DNA from 3 places in the Nonomuraea sp. NPDC049637 genome. Region 2 is predicted to be linked to each of the others. Evidence: riboswitches for the same ligand, from Rfam matches in the RefSeq annotation. Region 2 holds a riboswitch; each other region holds the start of a gene.
What was found. A riboswitch is a leader RNA that binds a small molecule or an ion and turns the genes downstream of it on or off. The one in region 2 is predicted to bind cyclic di-AMP.
Positions count from the first base shown of each region.

Region 1: linked by a shared signal. The riboswitch ahead of AB0J71_RS08145 (CHAP domain-containing protein) and the one ahead of AB0J71_RS20790 (CHAP domain-containing protein) in region 2 are both predicted to bind cyclic di-AMP.
Region 3: linked by a shared signal. The riboswitch ahead of AB0J71_RS04505 (C40 family peptidase) and the one ahead of AB0J71_RS20790 (CHAP domain-containing protein) in region 2 are both predicted to bind cyclic di-AMP.

Region 1 covers NZ_JBFAOM010000004.1:279,617-282,880, reverse strand. Annotated here, with positions in the region: gene AB0J71_RS08155 (aldo/keto reductase) at 1-810, shown strand, start outside; gene AB0J71_RS08150 (Gfo/Idh/MocA family oxidoreductase) at 830-1,783, shown strand; cyclic di-AMP (ydaO/yuaA leader) riboswitch at 1,901-2,038, shown strand; gene AB0J71_RS08145 (CHAP domain-containing protein) at 2,044-2,748, shown strand; gene AB0J71_RS08140 (class I SAM-dependent methyltransferase) at 2,803-3,264, opposite strand, start outside.
Region 2 covers NZ_JBFAOM010000014.1:42,236-45,499, forward strand. Annotated here, with positions in the region: gene AB0J71_RS20785 (TetR/AcrR family transcriptional regulator) at 9-557, shown strand; gene AB0J71_RS20790 (CHAP domain-containing protein) at 610-1,329, opposite strand; cyclic di-AMP (ydaO/yuaA leader) riboswitch at 1,344-1,481, opposite strand; gene AB0J71_RS20795 (luciferase family protein) at 1,742-2,089, opposite strand; gene AB0J71_RS20800 (glycosyl hydrolase family 18 protein) at 2,332-3,264, shown strand, end outside.
Region 3 covers NZ_JBFAOM010000002.1:428,986-432,249, forward strand. Annotated here, with positions in the region: gene AB0J71_RS04495 (branched-chain amino acid aminotransferase) at 1-8, opposite strand, end outside; gene AB0J71_RS04500 (3-isopropylmalate dehydrogenase) at 209-1,255, opposite strand; cyclic di-AMP (ydaO/yuaA leader) riboswitch at 1,355-1,515, shown strand; gene AB0J71_RS04505 (C40 family peptidase) at 1,546-2,109, shown strand; gene AB0J71_RS04510 (NAD(P)-dependent alcohol dehydrogenase) at 2,093-3,085, opposite strand.

The DNA of each region.
Region 1 (3,264 bases), on a different contig from region 2:
ATGCTCAACACCGACGGTGTGCAGATACCACAGCTCGGCTTCGGCGTCTGGCAGGTCTCTGCCGACGACGCCGAGCACGCGGTGACGACCGCGCTGCGCGCCGGATACCGGCACGTCGACACCGCCGCCGCCTACGAGAACGAGGAGGGCGTCGGCCGGGCCGTGCGCGCCGCCGGGGTGCCACGGGAGAAGGTGTTCGTCACCACCAAGCTGTGGAACGGCGACCACGAGCGCGCCGAGCAGGCCTTCGACGAGAGCCTGGCCCGCCTGGGCCTCGACTACGTAGATCTTTTCCTGATCCACTGGCCGGTCCCGCAGCAGGACAGGTACATGCAGGCCTGGCGGGCGCTGGAGAAGATCTACCGGGACGGCCGGGCCAAGGCCATCGGGGTCTCCAACTTCACGGTCGCCACGCTGACCCGGCTGATGGAGGAGACCGACATCACGCCGTCGATCAACCAGATCGAGCTCCACCCGTACTTCCAGCAGCGCGAGATGCGGGCCTTCCACGAGGCCAACGGCATCCTGACCGAGGCGTGGAGCCCGCTCGGGCAGGGCAAGGGGCTGCTGGCCGACCCGGCGCTGCGCGTGCTGTCGGAGAAGTACGGCAAGACGCCCGCCCAGATCGTGCTCCGCTGGCACCTGCAGCTCGGCAACGTGGTGATCCCCAAGTCGGTCACGCCGTCGCGGATCGAGGAGAACATCGACGTGTTCGACTTCATCCTCGACACCGAGGACATGGCGGCCATCGGGGCGATGAACGCGGGGCGGCGGATCGGGCCCGACCCCGACTCGTTCAACCTGACCTGAGCGCTCTACGATCTCGGTCGTGCGAGATTTCACCTGGGGAATAGCGGCGACCGGCGGCATCGCGCGTACCGTGGGGGCGGCCATCGTGGCCGAGCCCGGCATGCGGGTGGGCGCCGTCGGCTCGCGGAGCCCGCTCAGGGCGCGGGCGCTGGCCGACGAGCTGGGCGCGGAGTCGGCCTACGGCTCCTACGAGGCCCTGTGCGCCGATCCGGCCGTAGACGCGATCTACGTCGCCACGCCGCACGCCCAGCACCTGGAGGTGGCCGAGGCGGCCATCGCGGCGGGCAAGTCGGTGCTGTGCGAGAAGCCGCTGGCGGCCGACGTGGCCGACGCCGAGCGCATGGTGGCGCTGGCCCGCGCGGCCGGGGTCTTCCTCATGGAGGCCATGTGGATGCGCTTCAACCCGCTCATCCAGCAGGTGGCGGCCGACCCGCGCTTCGGTGAGATCCGGTCGGTGCGGGCCTCGTTCGGCTTCGCGCTGCCCTACGACCCCGCCCACCGGCTGTGGGCGCCGGAGCTGGGCGGCGGGGCCCTGCTCGACCTGGGGATCTACCCGTTCGGGCTGGCCCAGCTGCTGCTCGGCATGCCCGCGGAGCTGCGCATGGCGGGCTCGCTGGCGCCCAGCGGGGTCGACGCCGAGGCCGGCGGGCTGCTGCTGTACCCGGACGGGCGGCGGGCCCTGGTCGACGTGTCGCTGCTGGCACATCACGCCAACGACGCGAGCGTGGTGGGCACGTCGATGCGGGCCGACATCCTGGCGCCGTTCTGGGCGCCGCAGCGGGTGCTGCTGTCGGGGCCGTCGATGGAGACCGAGGAGCTGGTGCTCGACCCGGCCGACAACGGTTACGCGGGCGAGCTGCGCGAGGTGCGCGCGGCCACGGTCGAGGGCCGCACGGAGAGTGCGATCATGCCGCTTGACGAATCCCTTGCCATGATGGAGCTTCTGGCCGAGGCGCGGGCGCAACTCGCCTAGCTGGACCTTTAGCCACTTGCCTGACTCTTGCCCGGTGTATTACCTTGTGGGGCATCTCGCGGCAGACGTCCGGTTTGTCCGGCTTTGTCCAACCATCGCACGACATTTCACAGGATCGTCCTGTGACCGCTGAATCCGCCTCCGGGCGGAACCGGGGACCCACGTCCTTTGGGGTGAATCGGCACTTCGGTGCCGTAGGGCAGCTTCCACGTCCGAACCCGTCAGCTAACCCGGTAAGCGGCATGGAAGCAAGGAGTCACATGCCCTCGATGGCCAAGCACCGTCCTATCCGTGCCCCGAAGATCACCTACGCCCGCGCCGCGCTCGGCGCGGCCGTCCTCGCCTCCGCCCTCGGCGCCCACGCCACCGCCGCCGCCGCCGACAGCGCCGGCCCGGCCGCCGCGACCGGCCACTCGGCCGTCGCGCCGCAGGCCGCCGCTCACACCCGCAAGGCGGAGGAGACCCAGGTCAACGTCACCGCCCAGCAGGTCCTGGCGATGGCCAGGGCCCAGGTCGGCACCTCCGAGAACGCCTACGGCGGTGGAACCAAGTTCCAGAAGTGGTACGCCGACTCCCAGCGCGCCGCCGAGACCATCGCCCGCGACGGCGGCACCCGCGCGATGTACCTGAACGCCCCCTGGTGCTCGATCTTCGTCTCCTGGGTCGGCGAGCACACCGGCGCCCGCCCCCAGGTCGGCTGGGACGCCTGGACCGTGGCCCACGCCAAGTGGTTCGCCGCCAACGACCGCTGGGGCACCGAGGCCAAGCCCGGCGCGGTGGTCTTCTTCTCCTGGGGCGGCAGCAAGAGCCTGGACGCCATCCAGCACGTCGGCTTCGTCGTCAAGGACAACGGCGACGGCACGATCTCCACGATCGAGGGCAACACCGGCAACGGCAAGGTCGAGGAGCGCGTCCGTCCGAAGTCGCAGGTCGTCGGCTACGGATACCCCCAGTACGCGAGCTGACCTCCCGCCGCTCCGAGCGCGCGTCCCGCACGAGGGACGCGCGCTCGCCGCGTCTCAGGGCCGGACCGCCACCAGCGAGTAGAGGATCGGCAGGTGCGAGTCCCCGAACGGGAACCGGTACCGGCCGTCCGGGCCCTCGGGCAGCAGGCCGCGCGGGTCGAGGTCGGTCTCGACGTGCTCGCCCAGCTCGGCCACCGTGAACCCGGCGCGTGCCGCCGCCGTGACGATCTCCCCCACCGAGTACGGGTACTCGACCGCCTCATGCGTCTCGGTCACCACCGCGGCGTCGGCGTACGTGCCGGTCACCGTCTCCTTGTGGGCCTGGCCGCCGCCGTAGGGCCAGTCGGCCACCAGCGGATCGAGCGAGGCCACCGTCTGGTAGGCCGGATGCAGGTCGACCAGCACCAGCCGCCCGCCGGGCCGCAGCGCCATGGCCGCGCCGCGCATCCAGGCGTCCAGGTCGCCGATCCAGCACAGGACTCCGTACGTGGCCACCGCCACGTCGAAGCCGCCGGC
Region 2 (3,264 bases):
GGGGTGTCATGGATCACGAGCAGCGGTTGCTGGACGCCGCGGGCGACCTCTTCTACCGCCGCGGCGTGCAGGCGGTCGGCATGGACGAGATCCGGGCCGCCTCCGGCGTCTCGCTGAAACGCCTTTACCAGTGTTTCCCGTCGAAGGAGGCGCTGGTCGTGGCCTATCTGCGGCGGCGCGACGAACGCTGGATGGCCTCGCTCACCGCGTACGTGGCGGGTGCCGGCGACCGCATCCCGGCGGTCTTCGCGTGGCTGGAACGCTGGTTCACCGAGGACGACTTCCGCGGCTGCGGGTTCGCCAACGCCTTCGCCGAGCTGGGCGCCGGTTCGGCCGCCGTCCGCACGGCGGTGCGCGAGCACAAGGAGCGCCTGCGCGCCTACCTGCGCTCGCTCGCCGAGGAGGCGGGAGCCGGGGACCCCGCCCTGCTCGCCGAGCAGTTGCTCACCCTGATCGACGGCGCCACGGTGACCGCGATGATCTCCGGGGAGCCGGGCGCGGCCCGCTCGGCCGGACAGGCCGCGGCGGTTCTGGTCCACCGGCACCGGCGGCCCTGAGACGCGAAAGAGCGCACTCCCCGCGGGGAGTGCGCTCTTCGGCAGAGCAGGATCAGGCGGCGTAGGACGGGTAGCCGTAGCCGACGACCTGCGAGGTCGGCCGGACGCGCTGCTCGACCTTGCCGTTTCCGGTGTTGCCCTCGATCGTGGAGATCGTGCCGTCGCCGTTGTCCTTGACGACGAAGCCGACGTGCTGGATGTCGTTCAGGCTCTTGCTGCCGCTCCAGGAGAAGAAGACGACGGCGCCCGGCTTGGCCTCGGTGCCCCAGCGGTCGTTGGCGGCGAACCACTTGGCGTGGGTCACGGTGTAGGCGTCCCAGCCGACCTGCGGGCGGGCGCCGGTCTGCTCGCCGACCCAGGAGACGAACATCGAGCACCAGGGGGCGTTCAGGTACATGGCGCGGTTGCCGCCGTCACGCGCGGCGGTCTCGGCGGCGCGCTGGGAGTCGGCGTACCACTTCTGGAATTTGGTGCCGCCGCCGTTGGCGTCCTCGGAGGTGCCGACCTGAGCGCGGGCCGTGGCCAGCACCTGGGCGGCGGTGACGTTGACCTTGCCCTTGGCGCTCTCGTCGGCGGCGCTGTTCTGCGCGACGCGCGGCTGGGCGGCCACGCCGGCGACCTTGGCGGTCTGGGTTGCGGTGTGGGCGGTGGCGTGGGTGGCGTCGGCGTTCACTGCCGCGTGCGTGCCGAGCACGCCGGCGACGGCGGTCGCGCCGAGAGCGATCTTGGCGAGGTCGAGCTTGTAGGCACGGTGAAGACGGTGCTTGGCCATGAGGGTGTTACTCCTTGAGCTTCCGTGCCGCTTGCCGGGTTAGCTGACGGGTTCGGGCGGGAAGCTGCCCTACGGCACCACGGTGCCGATTCACCCCATTGGACACATGGGTCCCCGGTTCCGCGCACAGGCGGATTCAGCGGTCTCTTGGTCAGGCAAAGGGCTGACGCATCGTCTTCCCGGGCCCCGGAAAGGGCCTGAAGGTATATGTGCGACGCCCGGATGCGGAGATGTCCGCATCGATTCTGTACAACACGGGTCCCGCTTGGGTAATTCCCAGGCAATGCCATCCCTACCTGGGACGACTCCCCGTTCGGCTGGGTACAACCAAGCTACCCGGCGAGTAATTCCCCGGCAAATGGCGGCAATAATTTCGACGCTGCGTGCGAGAAACGCTACGCGCCGAATCGGTTCACGCCACGTGCGCCTTTATCGCCACGCTCGTGAGCGCCAGCAACAATTCCAGATCGGGCTCGGCGTCGACCTGCACGGCGACCCAGGCGCCGTCGCGGCAGGCGTGGACCTGGTCGCACGCCCCCAGATACGGCTCCAGGCGGCCGATGGCGGGGGCGGTGAGCCGTACGTGGATCTCGTCCCGGCCGGCCAGGCGCAGGATCTCGGTTCCGTGTACGGCGAAGGCGACCTGCTGACCGGTGCCGCTGACGTTCAGCGACGGCCAGGACCGTAACTCCGCGACCGCGCGGGCCACGTAGGGTCCGCGTCGCGTGGGCGTCCGCCGCCAGGCGGAGATTCCTGCCACGCTCCAATGCTGAGCCACGGCTCACCCCGCCGTCAGCCCCCGTTCCGGAACCGTTATCCCCTCGTGAACGGGCGTGTCCGGGGTCTGACCGGCACGGTTACGGACACCTGACCAATACGTATTGACGCTCCCCCAGGCAGCGGCTACCGTCGATTCACAACTTAAAGGAAACTTTCCTAATAGTTTCCCCAGAAGTCTCCCATCCCACTCCCCACACACCCCCCAACGGATGTCGGAGCGACATGAAACACACCATTCTGAGCAAGGTCCTGGCGGGAATGGCGGCATTGGCCCTGCCCCTCACCGCGGCCGTGGCCGTCCCGACGCTCGCCTCCGCCAGCACGGTGGCGTACGCGGCGGCCTGGGCCCCGTGGACCGCCTACACGGCGGGCACGGTCGTCACCTACAACGGCGTGGACTACGTCTGCCTCCAGGCGCACACCTCGCAGCCCGGCTGGGAGCCGCCGAACGTGGCGGCGCTGTGGAAGGTCTCCGGTGGCGGCGGCACCGACACGACCGCGCCGTCGGTGCCGGGCAACCTGCGCTCGACCGGCGTCACGGACACGAGCGTGGCCCTGGCCTGGAACGCCTCCACCGACAACGTGGCCGTGACCGGCTACGAGGTCTACCGCGGCGGCACCCTGGTCACCACCGTCACCGGCACCACGTACAACGACACCGGCCTCACCGCGAACACCGCCTACAGCTACACCGTGCGTGCGCGTGACGCGGCCGGCAACCGCTCGGCCAACAGCAACCAGATCTCCGCGACGACCACCGGCGGCGGTGGCGGCGACGACAAGACCCCGCCGTCGGTGCCCGGCAACCTGCGCTCGACCGGCGTCAGCAACAACAGCGTCGCGCTGGCCTGGAACGCCTCCACCGACAACGTGGCGGTCACCGGCTACGAGGTCTACCGCGGCGGCACCCTGGTCACCACCGTCACCGGCACCACGTACAACGACACCGGCCTCACCGCCAACACGTCCTACACCTACACCGTGCGCGCGCGTGACGCGGCCGGCAACCGCTCGGCCGACAGCAACCAGATCACCGCGACCACCACGGGCGGCGGCGGTGGCGGCGGCAACAAGGTGCTGGGCTACTTCGTCCAGTGGGGCATCTACCAGCGCGGCTACCACGTCAAGAACATCGACACCAGCGGCTCGGCGGCC
Region 3 (3,264 bases), on a different contig from region 2:
ATGGTCATGACGACGGTCCTTCTCTCTACGAATCTGCGACTCGAAAGCTGATTCTGGTAGCTACTGCCCGCGAGCAGTATTCGTACTTCCTAGTGTCTCGCGATTTGGGATGGCAAGAGGCACTTGGGGGGGTTCAATCCCGAAGAACGCGAAAAAGCGCCTGGCAGTCCGCGTTCGGACCGCCAGGCGCGTGCGGGGCTAGGCGGTCCTAGCCGGCTACTCGCGCGGCGATGTCGTCGCCGATCTCGCTGGTCGTGCGGCCGGCGCGGCCGGTCACCCGCTCGGCGATGTCGGCGGCCACGGCCTGCTCGACCTTGGCGGCCTCGGCGTGCAGGCCGAGGTGGTCGAGGAGCATGCCCACGGACAGGATGGTGGCGGTCGGGTCGGCCTTACCCTGACCGGCGATGTCGGGCGCGCTGCCGTGCACCGGCTCGAACATGCTCGGCGAGGTGCGCTCGGGGTTGATGTTGCCGCTGGCCGCCAGGCCGATGCCGCCGGCGATCGCGGCGCCGAGGTCGGTGATGATGTCGCCGAACAGGTTGTCGGTGACGATCACGTCGAAGCGCTCGGGCTGGGTGACGAAGAACATCGAGGCCGCGTCGATGTGGCTGTAGTCGGTGGTGACGTCGGGGAACTCCGCGGCCACGCGGTTGACCGTGCGCTGCCACAGGTCGCCGGCGAAGGTGAGCACGTTCGTCTTGTGGACGAGCGTGAGCTTCTTGCGGGGCCGCGACTGAGCCTTCTGGAAGGCGTAACGCACGACGCGCTCGACGCCGTGGGCGGTGTTCAGCGACTCCTGGGTGGCGATCTCGTGCGGCGTGCCGCGGCGCATGACGCCGCCGGTGCCCGCGTAGAGGCCCTCGGTGCCCTCGCGGACGACGACCATGTCGATGTGCTCGGCGGTGGCGCCGGCCAGCGCGGTCTCGACGCCGGGGAACAGCTTGACCGGCCGCAGGTTGACGTAGTGGTCGAACTCGAACCGGAGCTTGAGCAGCAGGTCGCGCTCCAGGATGCCGGGCGGCACGCTGGGGTCGCCCACGGCGCCGAGCAGGATCGCGTCGTAGCCGCGCAGCTCTTCGAGCACCGCGTCGGGCAGCGTCTCGCCCGTGCGGTGGTAGCGGGCTGCGCCCAGGTCGTAGTGGGTGGGCTCGATCTTCGTGCCCACGGCCTCCAGGACCTTGAGCCCTTCGGCTACGACCTCGGCGCCGATGCCATCCCCAGGGATGACGGCCAGGCGGATGTTACGCGACTCCATGGGCGGTACCTTACCGGCTCGTCTCGGCTGACGAACACATCATCTCAACAACCGGACAACCCGTTTTGGGGGGATTGCGACCTTTTGACCGTTTCGTTAGAGTCCGACGAGCCTAATCCACGCAGCCGCTGCGTGGAGCCGGGGACCCATCTTTCCCCCCGGGGCGAATCGGCTGCGCCTCTCCCCCGAGAGCGTCGCCGTAGGGCTACTTCCAGGCCCGAGCCCGTCAGCTAACCCGGTCGGCCACGTGGAAGGACAGTCCCCTGTCTAGCATCGCCATCTTTTTGGCGGTGGCAGCGGGCGCCGCAGGTCTCGCGCCTGCCGCCCCCGCGGCTCCCGCCGCTCCGGCCGCCCCCACCCCCTCCGTCACCCTCACCGGCCCCCAGGTGAAACAGGTCCAGGAACGGCACGTGCCGAAACCGGCCTGGAAGGTCGCCCTCGAATACGCCATGGACAAGCGCGGCACCCCGTACGTGTGGGGCGGCGCCAGCGAACGGGGCTACGACTGCTCGGGCCTCATGCTCCGGGCCTACGAGGACGCCGGCATCGAGCTCCCCAGAACCGCCGCGGAGCAGTACGGCGCCTTCTCCAGGAAGATCTCCTGGAAGGACCTCAAACCAGGCGACCTGGTGTTCTTCAGCGGCCTCGGCCACGTCGGCATGATCTCCAAACCCGGCTACATGGTCCACTCCCCCCACACCGGCGACGTGGTGAAGGAGGAACGCCTGTCGCAGTGGCGCAGGCAGGCCTTCGTCGGCGCGGTACGCCCCGACCCCAAGGGCGTCAAGCGCTGGGCCGACTACAAGCAGCTCCAGAAGGCCCCCGCCCCCGCCATGCTCACCGCGACCCTGTGACGACGACCTTCCCCGGGGCGTGCCCCTCCTCCTGGTAGCGGACGGCCGCCGGGAGCTCGCCGAAGGGGAAGGTCCTGTCGATGACCGGGGTGACCGCGCCCCGCTCGATCAGCCCGGTCAGCGTCAGCAGGTTCGCCCTGTTGCTCCCGCAGCGGACGACGTCCGCCCTGACGATCCGCTGCGGGACGAAGGGCCCCGACGCGAGCGCGGCGAACATGTGGCCGGCCGGCTGCACCCAGCGACCGGCCGGCCCGCCGACCAGCACGTACGTGCCCTTCCTGGTCAGCACCCGGCGGCAGTCCGCGAGCCGGCGACCGCCCGCCACGTCGAGCAGCAGGTCGAAGCGCCGGCCCGAGGCCGCGAAGTCCTCCTTGGTGTGGTCGATGACGTCGTCCGCGCCGAGCGAGCGCACCAGGTCCGCGTTCCGCCCGCTGCACACGCCCGTGACGTGCGCCCCCAGCGCCTTGGCGAGCTGCACGGCGAACGTGCCCACGCCGCCGGACGCGCCGTTGACCAGCACCTTCTGGCCCGGCTGGAGGCGTCCCTCGTCGCGCAGCGCGATCAGCGCGGTGTTGGCCGCCATCGGCACCGCCGCCGCCTGCTCGAACGACAGTCCCGCCGGTTTGGGCGCCACCTCGCCCTGCCGCAGGCAGACGTACTCGCCGAAGCCGCCCCCCAGCGACATGGCGTACACCTCGTCGCCGGGACGGAACAGCGTGACGTCCTTGCCGGCCGCCTCGACCTCCCCCGCCACGTCGGCCCCGAGGACGGCGATACGGGGCCGGTGCAGCCCGACCCCGCCGCCCATGATCCGGGCCAGGTACGGCTCCCCCCGCATGAAGTGCCAGTCGTAGGGCTGCACGGACGTGGCCCGCACCCGGACCAGCACCTCGTCGTCGCGCGGCACGGGCCGCTCGACGTCGGTCAGGACGAGCTGGTCGGGCGAGCCGAACGAGCGCAGGACGTACGCCTTCATCGTTTTCTCCCTCGTGCCGCTGATGTGCCGCTGATGTGCCGCCAGTGTGGGCGTGACCTGCGCGGACGCTCAACGGTCGAAAGGCGACGGCTCGATGGCCGAAAGTACGACCGCCCGCCCGCCGATGGTGCGAACCGGGACGGGCCGTCCGCGCGATGACCGGGCACGGGCGCGGGCGG